One region of the Pseudoalteromonas sp. SS15 genome, then DNA from elsewhere that is predicted to be linked to it. Evidence: riboswitches for the same ligand, from Rfam matches in the RefSeq annotation. Region 1 holds a riboswitch; the other holds the start of a gene.
What was found. A riboswitch is a leader RNA that binds a small molecule or an ion and turns the genes downstream of it on or off. The one in region 1 is predicted to bind lysine.
Positions count from the first base shown of each region.

Region 2: linked by a shared signal. The riboswitch ahead of lysC (lysine-sensitive aspartokinase 3) and the one ahead of dapA (4-hydroxy-tetrahydrodipicolinate synthase) in region 1 are both predicted to bind lysine.

Region 1 is NZ_JBMMUD010000007.1:49,811-57,560, forward strand. It holds gene ilvG (acetolactate synthase 2 catalytic subunit) at 1-1,527, opposite strand, end outside; gene AAEU28_RS15055 (TraB/GumN family protein) at 2,042-2,926, shown strand; gene AAEU28_RS15060 (hypothetical protein) at 3,066-3,686, shown strand; lysine riboswitch at 3,883-4,075, shown strand; gene dapA (4-hydroxy-tetrahydrodipicolinate synthase) at 4,190-5,074, shown strand; gene AAEU28_RS15070 (2,3,4,5-tetrahydropyridine-2,6-dicarboxylate N-succinyltransferase) at 5,086-5,826, shown strand; gene AAEU28_RS15075 (PLP-dependent decarboxylase) at 5,826-7,031, shown strand; gene AAEU28_RS15080 (succinylglutamate desuccinylase/aspartoacylase family protein) at 7,040-7,750, shown strand, end outside.
Region 2 is NZ_JBMMUD010000001.1:52,587-60,336, reverse strand. It holds gene AAEU28_RS00275 (sodium-dependent transporter) at 1-1,177, opposite strand, end outside; gene AAEU28_RS00270 (hypothetical protein) at 1,355-1,672, shown strand; gene lysC (lysine-sensitive aspartokinase 3) at 1,716-3,062, opposite strand; lysine riboswitch at 3,144-3,317, opposite strand; gene nhaD (sodium:proton antiporter NhaD) at 3,448-4,695, opposite strand; gene AAEU28_RS00255 (hypothetical protein) at 4,845-6,107, shown strand; gene AAEU28_RS00250 (condensin complex protein MksE) at 6,094-6,645, shown strand; gene AAEU28_RS00245 (ATPase) at 6,642-7,750, shown strand, end outside.

The DNA of each region.
Region 1 (7,750 bases):
ATCCACCGCCGCATCTACTTCGCTTGCATGGGTAATAGTTTGTCCCGGAATACCAAAAACAGCTGCAAGCTGCACAAAATCAGGGTTATCCGATAAGTTCGTTTCACTGTAACGCCCTTCAAAAAACAGCTGTTGCCACTGCCTTACCATACCGAGTCTTTGGTTATCTAATATTAAGATCTTTACAGGAAGATTATTTCTGCGGATGGTGGCCAACTCTTGAATGTTCATCATGATCGACCCATCACCAGATACAGTGATCACCATGTCATCAGGGCGTGCGATCTGTGCACCGATTGCCGCGGGTAGACCAAAGCCCATGGTACCTGCACCGCCACTGCTTAAATGGTTGTGTGGGCTGGTGAATTTCATATGCTGCGCCACCCACATTTGGTGCTGGCCCACATCACAACACACCACGCCAGTATTCGGCATACGCTTACTGAGTTCATTTAATAGATAAGGCGCAAAGACTTTTTCGCCCGGGTAGTCATAACGCCAAGCATGCGTTTTTTTCATTTGAGAAGTGTGTGCTAACCACTGTGTATCTGTCACAAAGCATGCTAGATGAGGAATAGTGGCTTTAAGGTCGCCAATCATAGATGCCGCAGCAGGTTTGCGCTTGCCAACTTCTGCTGGGTCAATATCAAGATGGATTACTTTCGCCTTCGATGCAAACTTAGCCAAGTTACCTGTTACGCGGTCGTCAAAACGCGCGCCGATACAGACTAAAACATCACATTCTTGTACAGCGAGGTTGGCAGCTTGACCACCATGCATACCTAACATGCCTAAATCATATTCATAGTCAGGTAAAACACTGCCTAGCGCTTTTAATGTTGAAACAGCTGGCATGTGTGTTTTATTTAAAAATTGCATCAGCTCAGCTTGCGCGTTCGCGTTGTGCACACCACCACCCACATAAGCCACCGGTTTTTTCGCTTGTGCTAGCAGTTGCTCCGCTTTGACAACTTCGTTCATGTCGAGCTCGGGCGCTTCTTCTTCAAGCGCAAGCCAAGGGTGAAATGGCACTTGTGCTAGCTGAATGTCTTTTGGAATATCAACCAACACAGGGCCCGGACGACCTGATAACGCTAAATGCATGGCTTCTTGCAATACCTCAGCTAAGTCTTCAGCGCGCTCAACCATGTAACTGTGTTTTGTACATGACAAAGACATACCTAACACGTCAACTTCTTGGAATGCGTCAGAACCGATAGCCGCCGTAGGAACTTGCCCTGTGATGGCCAACACAGGCACTGAGTCCATCATGGCATCGGCAAGTGAGGTGATTAAGTTAGTTGCGCCTGGGCCCGACGTAGCAAAACATACCCCTAACTTGCCAGTACTGCGGGCATACCCTACTGCCGCAAATCCCGCACCTTGCTCATGACGAGTTAGGTAATGTTTGACAGGCGCGCCATACAACGCATCGTAGATTGGCATGATTGCCCCACCAGGGTAACCAAATACCTCTTTAACGCCATGTTTGGCTAGTAAATCTATTAGTAACTCTGCGCCTGTCATCTTCGTTCCTCATTCCCAATCTGACTGCTATTTAACTTAAATTCGACCCTAAAACGAAAAAGCCCCCCGGACTTTTCAGTGCGGGGGGCTTTTTGCTTAATACTTTTCTTTCAGCACTAACCAGCCCCCGCGGTAATAATAATCACCACGTTGATAATCACGACTAGTAGAGAATGTGCTGTTTTGAGCATTTAAAAATCACCTGAATTATTTACGGCAACGGTATACAATATTCATCGCGTTGCGTTCTTTTTCTATTAGTACCGCGAGTTGCCTATTAAGTCAACAGCAAACCCTATGTTATTTACAGATTTAAAGCATCGCCAGGTGCATTTAAAATCCAATAAAATTAAAAATAAGAAATAAATATCCAACCAACTTAAAATAACTCCGCCTTATTCAATACATACAAAATTTAACAACACATTTTTTGTTTATTCAAAAAATCACCAAATCTCCCTTTTTTATACAAACTTGTTATTATGTTGGGGAAATTTTTTTACAAGGGAATACTATGTTCAGCACTGTAAACCGCGTTTTTTTTACGCTGCTTTTAGCTTTTTTAATTGGCTTTTCTAGTCACTCCGTCGCACTTTCTCCGGCCCTGTTCAAGGTCGAAAAAGCGGGTGTCACATCTTATTTATTTGGCACGGTTCATGTTGGTGATAAAAGCATGGATGGTTTACCAAAGAAAATCACACAAGCGATTGAGCAAACTGATGAAGTTATCGTTGAAGTAAACGTTGAGGCACTCAACGCATTTGAAATACAAAAACGCTCCATTCCTTTTATGACTTTACCGCACGGTAGAACGTTAAAAGATGAAATAAGCACCGAGCACTTCGAAGCATTAAAGCAATATTTTGCAGCAAAACAGATCAATATTGCGCTTTTTGAAAACCTAGCACCTTGGGCTGTGATGGTCACTATGATGCAGATTGAGTATCAAAACCTGGGCTACCTAGAAGACTATGGGATCGACAAACAGGTCATTGCCCATGCTAAAAAGCACAATAAACCTATCGGCGAGTTAGAAACTTTAGAGCAACAACTTGAAATGCTGAGCTCACTAGGCGTAAAAAGCGACTTGATGATAAGCACTACGCTTGCGCAATTAAAAGATGTTGAACACTACTTTCTAGATTTGGTTAATGCCTGGAAAAAAGGCGATATGGACACCTTAAACAAGTATTACCAACTTAGCTTTGATGATTCAGACTATGGTAAGTTCAGTGAAGAGGTAATGCTGACTCAGCGTAATAATAATTGGGTTGAGCAATTAGCTCCAAGATTAACAAAAGAGTCGTTATTTATTGCTGTGGGTGCCCTTCACTTACCTGAAAAGCATGGCTTAATCACTCAATTAAAAGCACAAGGCTTTAATGTAACTCGCTTATAAATCAGCCAGTTAAAAAGCTACCGCTAAGGCAATCGCATTTCTTTTCGCTGTTGCCTTAAAAATTTTTTAAATTCTTTTAAACCTTTTTCAACCCACCTGTCGTCTAACTTATTAAACAACATCAATCAGGGTGACGACGATGAAAAAATTATTATTAGCTGCTTTAACCTCTGCTGTTATTTCTGCGCCAGTTTGGGCCGAAGATTCTAGAACAATTGAGCAATCATTTAATCTTGAAAACAGCACAGAATTAGAAATTGATTTTCCAGTCGGCAGCCTAGAAATGACGAGCTACGATGGCGATCAAATCCAAGTCACCATTCGTTTAGAGCCAAAAGATAATGATGGCTGGTTTACTGATAAAGTCGATTTAAGCACAGTACAGCTAAAATCTTCGCGTCAACGCCAAGAGTTATCACTGTCTATTGATGATGATAATTTAGAGCAAACTTGGGAGGTCAAAGTACCTAAAAGTATGCGTCTAGATGTTGAAGTCGGTGTCGGTAAAATTGAAATACAAGCACTTGAAAATACTGCGGATGTTGAAGTTGGTGTGGGCAAAGTGCGTATCGACACAGCCATTGATGACTTCAAACAAGTTAACCTTGAATCCGGTGTAGGTAAAACGAGTCTATCTGGCTTTGCGGGCAAAGCTCAATCTCATAAGAAAATGGTCAGCTCACAAACAGAATACTTCGGCTCTGGCCAATATAACTTAGAAGTTGAAGTGGGTGTAGGCAATATCAAAGTGCGCCACTAAGCCACGTCTCTTAAATTAACAAACTCCCTTTGCCCGGTCTTGCACCGGGCTTTTTGATCTCTTTTACACCCATGTTTATAACCTCAGGTTTTAAAGAGATGATTTTTTAATCCACTTTGCTTGACACCTAGACGGCTAAAATGTTTCAATGCCGCCTCACCCTATTTGAGCGCAGTGGAGCATTGTCTCGGCTGCCAGGGCTGGAAGAGGTGCGTTATTCAGGTAGCGCGGTTGAGGAGAGCAAACTCCATTGATGCCGTAGCGAGGGGAATTAACGCCGAGAAGCAAGCGTATTTGCTAGACGTTTACTTCGGGCGACTGGGCTGAATCCCAGCGACTGTCACCAATTGCGCAAGACGCAAGAATTTTGGTGGAGAGCTTCTGGTCTTAGAATAAATAAGGCCAGTTTGCCTTATCTTTTTTAAGTCCATTGCTCTTCGAATTTTAATTGTTCGAAGTGTGGACACCCTCCTTACTCCGAACATGATATAAGTTCGGTAGAGATGAAATCACAACACGATTTATCCAACTATCCGTTATGGACGGCTTTGGTTACGCCTTTTGACGCGCAAGACCAAGTTGATTTTGACACACTCACAGTACTCGTTCGCCAGCAAGAACAAGCTGGTAATGGCATCTTATTGCTTGGTAGCACAGGTGAAGGCTTAGCACTTACGCTGCCTGAACAACAAGCGATTGTTGAATTTGTTTGTAACTTGACCCCTAACGTACCCCTTATGGTTGCGGTAGGTGGTATCAACTTACAAGAACAATTAGCTTGGGTTGAGTTTTGCAATCAGCACCCTATTCACGCTTACCTACTTGGTTCACCGCTTTATGCCAAACCGGGTGTAATTGGTCAGACTCAGTGGTTTGATGCATTACTTAACGCCACTGACTTACCTTGTATGCTTTACAACGTACCGGGTCGCAGTGCCGTCGAAGTGTCACCACAAGTGCTCAAAAACCTCGCACACCACGACAACTTATGGGCGTTAAAAGAAGCCAGCGGTGACATCAGTAAGTTTGAGCAATTCCGTGAAGCTGCCCCTGAGCTGGCCATTTACAGTGGCGACGATGGGTTGATCCCTTACTTTGCTCAGGCAGGCGCAAAAGGCCTAGTTTCGGTTGCAGCCAATGCCTGGCCAGCGCAAACCGCTGAATTCGTGCGCCGCTCTTTAGCAGGTACTTATCCGAACTTATTCACCACTTGGACGCAAGCCGTAAATAGCTTGTTTAGTGTCGCCAACCCAATTCCTGTCAAAGTGCTCATGCACCAACAAGGAACTCTGGCAACACCGAATCTTCGTCCTCCTCTTACGCACCTAGAACTGCAATGTAATGCAGCGATTGAGCGTGCAAACGACACAATTTTATCTTGGAATTAAGGCAGTAAAACATGAGCTGGTTAGAACTATTAAACAATTTAGAAAACGGTAGCGTACGTGCGGCAACTCAAGACGAGCAAGGCAACTGGCACGCCAACGTAGAAGTAAAACAAGGCATTTTAGAAGCATTCAGAAACGGCACGAACGTTGAATTCCCAGGTGGCTTTGTAGATAAAGATAACTTAGCACCACAAGGTTTCAATGCAGAACAAAACGTACGTATGGTACCAGGTGGCTCAAGTGTGCGTCGCGGCGCCTATGTGGCATCTGGCACAATCATTATGCCACCAGCGTATGTAAACATCGGTGCATTCATCGATGAAGGTACTATGGTAGACAGCCATGCGCTAGTTGGCTCATGCGCACAAGTAGGTAAAAACGTGCACCTAAGTGCAGCTGTGCAACTAGGCGGTGTATTAGAGCCTGTTGGCGCCAGCCCAGTGGTTATCGAAGATGATGCGTTCATCGGTGCTGGCTGTGTGATCGTTGAAGGTGTAGTTGTTAAGAAAGGGGCTGTACTTGCACCAGGTGTCCGTTTATCTGCAACCATTCCTGTTTATGACTGTGTGAACGAGCGCGTATTAGAAAAAGGCGAGCCAATTCCTGAGAATGCGATTGTTATTCCGGGTTCTCGTCCATCTTCAAGTGCATGGGGCCGCGAGCAGGGCTTAAGCATGTCATGTGCGTTAATTGTTAAATACCGCGATGAGCAAAGCGATGCGTCTTTAATCCTTGAAGAGGTATTACGCTAATGAGCTTTTTGAGCACACAGCTACGTCAGCATATCACTGCGATCAGTGAGCAGAACGACACACCGTTTTTTGTCTATGACCTAGATGCGTTATACGCGCATTTAAAACCACTGACAGTGCAATCTGTGGTGAAGTTATGGTATGCCGTTAAAGCCAACCCTCTTTCTAAGGTGATCCAAACCTTAGATAAAGCGGGCTTTGACTTTGACGTAGCAAGCAGTGGCGAACTTGACCAAGTATTGCGTCAAGGCGTGGCTGCTAACCGTGTGCTCAACACCGGACCTGCTAAATCTAAAAAGCAGCTCCAACACTTTTTGTCACAAGGTGTGCGCACCTTTGTGGCAGAAAGTTTGAATCAAGTGGCTTGGTTAAACCAAGCTGCGACAGAACATCAGGTGCAGTTGCGCATTCTACTGCGTGTGCAATTGCGCTGGCCCGATGGCGAAAAGAACCCGCTTGGTGGTGACAGCTTAACGCCATTTGGTTTAGGGCTTGAAGAGTGGCAACAGCTGAGCATTCAAGACTACCCTGCGCTTAATTTCGTTGGCCTGCATATTTTCCAATGGGGCAATATGCTCAGCACCGAAAAACTCGCTGAACTTTGGTCACAAATGGTCGCGCCACTGACCAATTTAGCTGAGCAACTTGGCTTTACATGTCAAATTTTAGATTTAGGCGGCGGTTTAGGTATTCCTTACACAACCGATGCTGATCGCCTCGCTTGGCCAAAGTTAGTCGATGCACTGGCAACCATTAAAGCCGCGGCTGGGGTTGAAGAACTGTGGATGGAGCTAGGCCGTTATGCGGTAGGTGAAATCGGCCACTACGTTAACCCTGTGGTTGAGCAAAAGCTTAACTATGGTGAGCACCAACTGATTGTCGCGGGCGGTATCAATCATGTGTTACGCCCTGCTGTGACAAACCAAGCATTTCCGGGTGAATTGTTACGCCAATCTAGTGCACCATCACAAGATTTCCTAGTACATGGCCCACTATGTACCGCACTCGACAGTTTGGGTAAGCACTCACTACCTGAAGATATTAACGAGCACGACTGGGTGGTATTCAGTCAATGTGGTGCTTATGGGTATACCGAAAGTATGCCGTTCTTTTTATGTCATGAATTGCCTGCTGAATACGTGATTGAGCAAGGCCAAGTTGTCTGCGTGCGTGAGAGCCAAAACGCCGCAAGTTATTTAGTGTAGATGAACCCATGAATACAATTACTCAAGAACACATTCAAGTTGGCGAAATTGCCAACGGCTTACCTTTGACCATTCCTGTGTATCGTTTACAAGGCAATGGCAGTGGCCCAAAAGTGTATATTCAAGCCAATATGCATGGTGCAGAAGTGCAAGGTAATGCCGTTATTTACCAATTGCTTGAGCAGCTAAAAACACAAACACTGGCTTCAGACATCACTTTAGTGCCTTATGCGAATCCGATCGGTTGTAATCAAAAGTCGGGCGAATTTACTTTAGGTCGTTTTGATCCGATCACCGGCACCAACTGGAACCGCATGTATCACGATCACAGCAAGTTGATCGAGTCATTTGTAAGCAAACATTTAGACTCGCCAGAAGATGAGATCAAAGCAAAGTTCCGCGCTCTGCTTGTTGATCAGACCCAAGCGTTTCTAGATCAACCCGCTTATCGCGTGAATACCGGCAAACGGATCGCAGTAACCTTGCAGCGTTTAGCACATGAAGCTGACATTGTGTTAGATCTTCACACCGGTCCGATCTCGGCAAAGCATTTATACTGTCCGGAATATGCGAAAGCCAGTGCGAGCTACTTTGACATTGAGCACGTGCTGTTGATCCCCAATGAATTTGATGGCGCGATGGACGAAGCGACTTTTTGCCCTTGGTGGCAATTAAGCGAAGCCTACAAAGCGCAAGGTCGCAACATTCCTGTATGGGTT
Region 2 (7,750 bases), on a different contig from region 1:
AGAACAGTCCCATTAAAGGTAATTGATATTGTGTGAAGACACTGATAATTAAACCAAATAGCCATTCAAAATTAAGTATAATCGTCGTTGAAACCAACATAATCACTAGAGTTACCCAAATTGTGGCACTTTTTCGTTTCAAACCATGGTTTTCTACTAAAAAAGAAACGGGTATTTCAGTAGAAGATATTGTAGAAGTTAATGAAGCAATAGACATAAGTACGAAAAAGGTTAGACCTACAAATAAGCCAATTTGCCCCATGTTTATAAATAGCTCTGGCAAAACAGCAAAAATCAAGCGCCCTTCCCCGATCAACTTACCATCTTGAAAAACCTCAACGCCACTTTGCTGTGCAACAAATATTGCAGGAATGATTAATAAACCTGCAAGAAAAGCAACACCAGTATCAAGCAAGGCAACACTTGCTGTTAATTTAGGTAAATTTTCATTTGGTTTTAAATACGAGCCATAGATCATCATGCAGCCAACCCCTAATGAAAGTGAGAAGAAAGCTTGACCCATAGCAGCAATAACCAAATCAGGATCTGTTACTTTTGAAAAATCTGGTACTAAATAAGCCTTAAAGCCTTCTATAGCACCGTCAAGCGTTGCCATATAGCCGATTAAACCTACAAGTAATAACAATAATAAAGGCATTAATCTTCTAGACCATGCCTCTATACCAGACTTAACACCTTGCAAAATGATACTGGCAGTAAGCAACAACATAAGCGGGGTGAAAATGAAATTCCGCAATGTTGAATCACCTTTTAAGAATGTTGCGAATTCATCTAGTTCTAATAGCCTTGCAAGTGGCTCAAGTGAAAAGGCCAGCATCCAACCAGCAACGATCGAATAAAAACTTAACATCACAATGGCACCACATAGGCCTACATAACCTGCTGTAGCGCCCACTTTAGGGTTGCTATCCTGCCATGCTTGTTTAAGTGCTTTAACTGGATTAGATTGTGCTTGGTGACCTATATACAACTCAGTGTACAAAGCTGGTAATGCCAAGAGAAATATAACCACAAAGTACACTAATAAGAATGCACCACCACCATGGTTTGCAGCTTGGGTGGGAAAGCCCCAAATATTTCCAAGCCCTACAGCAGCACCAGCTGCTGCCAAAACAAAGCCTAAGCGACTTTGAAAGCCATCACGCAATTGAGCCATTTATACATCTATATGTTTATTATTGTTAAGTGACGATTATACGCAACTTAGCTGATTTTGCTAATAGACTGCGTTTAATTACTACAAGCTATTAGTAATAAGGCTAAATAAATTTGCATAGTGAAGAAAATCTTCTGTAATCTGATTTTCGCCAGATCCACTCACAAGGAATTCGCAATGTTATTACCAAAATTAGGGCATAGACTCGCTTTACTTTCTTTACTCCCCGCTTTTGTGCCGGGCGCAATGTCGGTATTCGGTTATTTCATCACTCTAATTGGGCTAATTGTTTGCGTGAGTTACAGTCAAAGTGCGCCAATGTGCTTTTTGCTCGCAAGCAACCTTTCTGTAGTTAATGTATTTATAGTCAACGATACGTTACGTTTCATTGAGAATGAATCATCAATTACATTAATCGAGCAATGTATAGCAATCTCTATAGTATTTGTGATAATTGGCTATGGCATGTATAAACAAAAAATCGGTCAAAGTTGAACAGAATGACCGATCATAATGCTTTTAAATTGTAAGCAGGTTATCAGCAAGCTTCTAAAAGTTGCGCATGAATTGATTGAACAACCTTATCTGATTCACTTTGCTCAACTAAGAAACACAAATTGTGTTTACTAGCGCCATGGCAAATTAATCGAATATTGAAGTCTTTAAGTACATTCATAAAATTCACTTCGTGTTGACGAAGCTGGATCTCAGAACCTATCAGGGCAACCAATGTCAGATTTGTTTCTACAGTTACATGACAGAATTCACTCAGCTCTTCTAAACACGCTTGATCAAGTTCAGGTCTAGATGAACTCAATGCATTATCAAGTGTGATGGCAACACTGATCTCAGAAGTGGTTACCAAATCTACCGAGATATTATATTTACTTAAAATAGTAAAAATTCGCGCTAAAAAACCACTTGCTAATAACATTTCTGGGCTCTTTAATGTTAAAAGAATCTGATTCTTACGTTGTGTAACAGCTCTGATCCCAGCTTTTGATTCAGTTTCTTTTTCAATCCAAGTACCGCCAGCTTGAGGTTCGCGGCTAGAACCAACAAAGACTGCAATACCACTGCGACTAGCTGGTAAAATGGTTGCTGGGTGTAATACCTTTGCACCAAAAGTGGCCATCTCAGCCGCTTCATCAAAGCTCAATCGTGCAATCGGTGACGCTTTTTTACATAAACGAGGATCTGTGCTGAATATGCCTACAACATCAGTCCATATCTGTACACTTTGTGCACCTATCGCTTCAGCCAGTAACGCAGCACTATAATCTGAACCACCTCGACCTAGCGTTGTTGTCTGACCATACGTATCACTGCCAATAAAACCTTGGGTGACTAGCACTTTGTCTGCAAGTTGTGGCATTAAATGCTGCTCTGCTGCGTTTGCAGTTGCACTCACGTCAGGCGTTGCTTTACCAAATTGGTTATCAGTTTTAAGTACTTGGCGTACATCAAACCTGTCAGCAGCAACACCTAGGTTACGTAACACTTGAGTAAATAAAAAAGATGATAAGCGCTCACCAAAACTAAGCATTTCATCACACTGCTGTGCGCTTAACGCAGGGAGTTCAGCCAGTTGCTCAAACTCGATAATTGTTTGAGAAAAGCCGGTTGCTAAGTCTGCATCTAGTGTCAGTTTTTCTAAAATGGCGTCCTGGATATCAAGTACAGCTTTAACAAGGGTTTTACGCTCTGCTAAATCAGCTTTTTGCTGAGTTAATGTCACTAGGTGATTAGTAACACCAGCACTGGCACTCACTACTACAATACGTACTTGATTATCATCATGAATAATTTGTGCACAGCGATGCATTGCTTCAAAATTGGCGACACTTGTACCACCAAACTTAGCAACTGTGAACTGGGAAGTCATTTTATCTCCTTTATGAACACTGTGTGTTCAACATCAATAAGGAGAACTCGGCAAGAATATACGGATAGATTTGATATGCTCATTGCCAGAAGCTCTCCACCATAAATCGGTGACAGTTCCGAGGATTCAGCCTCGTAAACCGAAAAATAGCAGCGACGTACTGATATTCTTCTCGGCGAACACTTCCCTCACTGACTGTCATCGGTATACGTCACCTCAAACCAGCTACCTAAGTTTCGCGCCTCTTCTGTTTATTTTGCGTAATCTAAGCTGAACTTAGGCAAAATAAAACCCGCGCAAAAGCAAGTTTGTGCGGGTTTTTAAAAAGTAACTTTTAGACGTCTAGGTGTCAAGTACTGTTTTAACAAATTTGTACTTAACGCTTCTAAATCATCATGCCTGCGTAATAAGCACCTACATACCCTACTGAATAAGCTATAAGTAGATAAAAGAACATACGTAAGTAGCTCACAAATGTCAGTGCTTTAACCTTGTTCATCGCAATTATACCCGCAGCAGAGCCGATTATTAGCATTGAACCACCAACACCCGTTGCATAGGTAAACATTAGCCACTGCTGTGTAGACATAGTGATATCGGCTTTTAAAAGCGCCGCAGTTAAAGGCACGTTATCTACTGCTGCAGACATAATACCAACAATGTAATTCGCATACTCGGGTTTTAGATAGTCATACAACTGAGTGAATTTAACCAAGAAACCCACTTCTTTCAATGCGCCAACGACCAGTAAGATACCGACGAAGAAAAGTAACGTGTCGTATTCTATCTCGCGAATGTAGTCGATAATTTTGCGGTTTACGTCTTTTTTACGCATTAAGAACTGAGCAACTAAGAACATCAGTGACAAACCAAATAACATGGTTAACAAAGGTGGAACTTGATACTCAACACTCAAGAATAAAGTAGAAAATACCGTTAATGCAAAAATACACGCTATTGTCACATCCGTTTTCTCAATGCGACGTGTTTGTTCTTTTTCAAACACAATCGTTTCATTCATACCAAATGACAGCAATGTAGCCAACACTATTACACTCACAATAGCTGGAGCTACAAGCAATAATAAGTCTGGAATGGTTACTTTATCGGCAAGAAATATCATAAGTGTTGTCACATCGCCTGTGATCAATGATACTCCCCCTGAGTTGACACTAAATATGATTAAAGTTGCATATTTAATAAGCTTCTTAGGGTCTAATTTCAACGACATAACAACAGCTAATGAAATAAGCGTTGCTGTAATATTGTCTGAAATTGACGAAAATACAAAAGCGGCAATGCCCACCAGGAACATGAGTTTACGTTCACTGATTTGTGATGGCATGACACGGTGCACGATATTTTGTATAAAGCCTTTAGAGTTTAGATAAGCGACGAAAGTCATGGTGGCCATTAAAAATAGCCACAAGGTTGCTATCTCTAATATGTTGTGGTTTAGCTCATGTTGTACATTTTCTGGGCTTTGACCATGTATCGGAGAGATAAAGGCGATAATCCAACATAAAGTACCAAAAAAAAGTGTAGTTTTGGCCTTGTTTACATGGATTATATCCTCTATAACGATGAGCACAAAAGCTATCGCTATCAGTGTTAGGATTATAGTAGTAACCATAATGCGTAAACAACCTGTGTTTAAAAATTAACAAAAATGGTGGGGTAACGTAAGTCGGCGCAGATTCTAGCATTTCAGGTACATGTAAGCTATCAATATAAGTATAAAATACGGTCTTTTTTCACAAAAAAGACACAAAGTGGAAAAATATGATCCCAGCGAAGAAAGTTTTAAATACGCTCACTGAACACTGGTCAGTCATTGAGCTTTTGTTTAAACGTTTCAAAATGACTGACTTCAGCATCAAAGACGTTCAAAACATCATAAAAAACAAAAATCCTCATTGGAAAAGTGACAAAATATTCAAGGAAACTAATAAATTATTAAATCAGGAAATAATCATACCACTGGCAAAATCGTCACAATTAGAAATCAACAGAGCGATTGCTGAGTTCATCAGTTTCTTATTACAAGAAGAGGACTTAGGCCTTGCTGCAGAAATAACGGTTTTAGTCACAGATCTTGAACGACTCGGTAACCGCCTAGCACAATCGGGGGAAGATGGAGACTTTACTGAGTTACGTCGCTTTAGCCGCATTATGGACGAGCGAGTGCGTAAAATCGTCAAGCTGTTTAATCACAATGAAAACGCTATCTTTAACATTGTGGAGCAAGCAAAGTCTGATACTAGCCATGTTTCACTCCAAAAGCGTTATAAAGCCGTGATAGAGGCATTCGACGAGTATATTGAGCCCATGCTGGAAATGGTCGATATACGAGGTGACTTTCACCGCTGCTTTAGCCGCATAGAAATGCAAATTAGTGCTCAGATAGAACACATTGAACTCTTTGGCCGTGGCAGTGTTGATAAGCGTATGCTAGAGCAACTTCGTACTCGAATTCTTGATATGCATCTAGTTGGTCGAGAAAGTCTGCGTAAAAGTGCTGATATGCTGATGCCATTGCGAGAAGAACTAAGACGTAACAACCTGATTACGCGACAAGCATCTAAAGTACTAGGTCTTATTCGTAAAAACGGCGTTGATCGTACATTAAGTGCCGTACAGCCTGAGTTTGTCTCTGATATTCAACGCTTTTCATTAGGCCAACAACGCCACATGGTCGCCTACATGGCAAGCCTAGTAGAGTTTGAGCATGACGAATACGAACTTCCCGATCAAAACGATGTGCCAGCCTATCAGAGCCCAAATATTCCAGATTACAACAATGTAAGAACAACTTTCTCAAAAACAGGCAAAAAACGAACGGCGATTTTAGGTTTCTTATCTGAACAGTACCCAGATCTCGAAGCCGATGAAATGCTGTTTTTATATCAAAAGTTAATCAACGATACAGATCTCGAATTACAACAGGACGAACAACGCACAAGCGTGTCTATTTCGGGACAGACATTCAAACTGTATCCATTTAATGCCGCCAACAAGCAAGAACAAAAGAATGACAAACATTAATTTAACTGATTTATCAGAATTACAAACCATCAATAAAAAATTGGTTAGCGGGTATCACATCAGTGAACAAGACACCACCTTATGGCAGCAACTAGACCAAAACATTGATGCTTACCAAGCCTTATTTACTGCGCTAGGTCACGATCTTATTCATGATGCCCGAGGTTTTTATTATTTAGGTAGTGATGAGAGCACCCCAAACATGGGTAAAATTTCTCGTGCCATTGCATTAACTATTTATATTCTTATTGAGCATTATGCGAACCAAGGAAAAGATCCCCTTCGTGCCCTATTTGATAACATCGCCGATTTAGAGCTGATGCAGACACTGGTACAAATGAATAAACACCTATTTGACCAGCTCGAAATTTTTTCAGGCTCAGAGCTTCGTAAAGACGTGTATTTACGCATGGTGCGCTTAGGGCTGGCTAAAGAAGTTGAGCAAGGCTTTGTATTACTCGCACCAGTATATAGGTATATAGACGCATTAATGGAAGTAAATGACAACAACTTTGACGAACTCGAGGAAGAAGTATGAGTAAGTTATATGGATTAAGTAAGCTTGCACTGCTAAATACTGCGGGCTATGCAAAATGTGTGATCCCGCTAAATAAGAGTGCCTCTATTTGTGCACCGAACAATACTGGTAAAAGCTCGGTGATTAATGCACTGCAATTTCCACTGATCAACGACCTGCGTTTAACTGAGTGGGATGGTCACGATTTAGAAGAAACACGTAAGTTCTATTTCTCTAGCGATCAAAGTTATATCTTACTTGAAGCTAATCTACCCCACGGTGATGTCGTCATCGGTGTTGCAGGTTTAGGCAAGATTGCAGGTTACGCCCACCAGTTTTTCTGCTACCCAGGTAAGCTAGATTTAAATGATTTCACGCAAGATAAAAGCATCATTAAATATACCAAGCTGTTTAATCACCTTGAGAGCAAAGGCAAAAAAGCGGTCGAATTAAAAGCGCAAGAACTAAATGCCCTACTCATTGGTGGCGCAACACAATTTGATGGTGATATTAATCTAAAAATGATCCCATTAAATAACGTGCAAGATGCGTCTATTTATAAAGAGATTTTCAGACGAATTCTTAACTTACATAAGTTAGGTGCACAAGACGTAAAACGCTTTATGCTGCGTGTATTTGAACGCCACATGTCAAACTCAAAAGTCGACTTTTATGAAGTATGGCGTCGCGCTTTTGATAAAGTAAACCACTCTCGTCGCGAACTTGCAGCCCTTGAGTCAATGCAAGAGCCCATTGCAGCCCTTGAACAAATGCTCGATAGCGAGAGTAGCATAAAAGGTAAACTTGCCGCCTACGCCCCTAAAATTGATATGGCATTGGTGGAATTTGCCGATTATCAAGAATCACAAATGAGTGAGCTTGAAGTTCAACTAGAAGACATTGAGCAAGAAAAACACGACTTTGAACAAAAACAACAGCTTTATTTACAACAGTCTGGCGACATTGCCCGTCGACAAGCGCAAATTGAACAGTGGTTTATTGACTACTCAGCCCTAAAAACTGAGTTTGAATTAACCAATCACGCGACCTTAAAAACCAATCTGCAATTACTCAAAAAAGAATATGAGCAATTGTCGTTTTCTATTAATAGCGCGCAAGGGCAAAG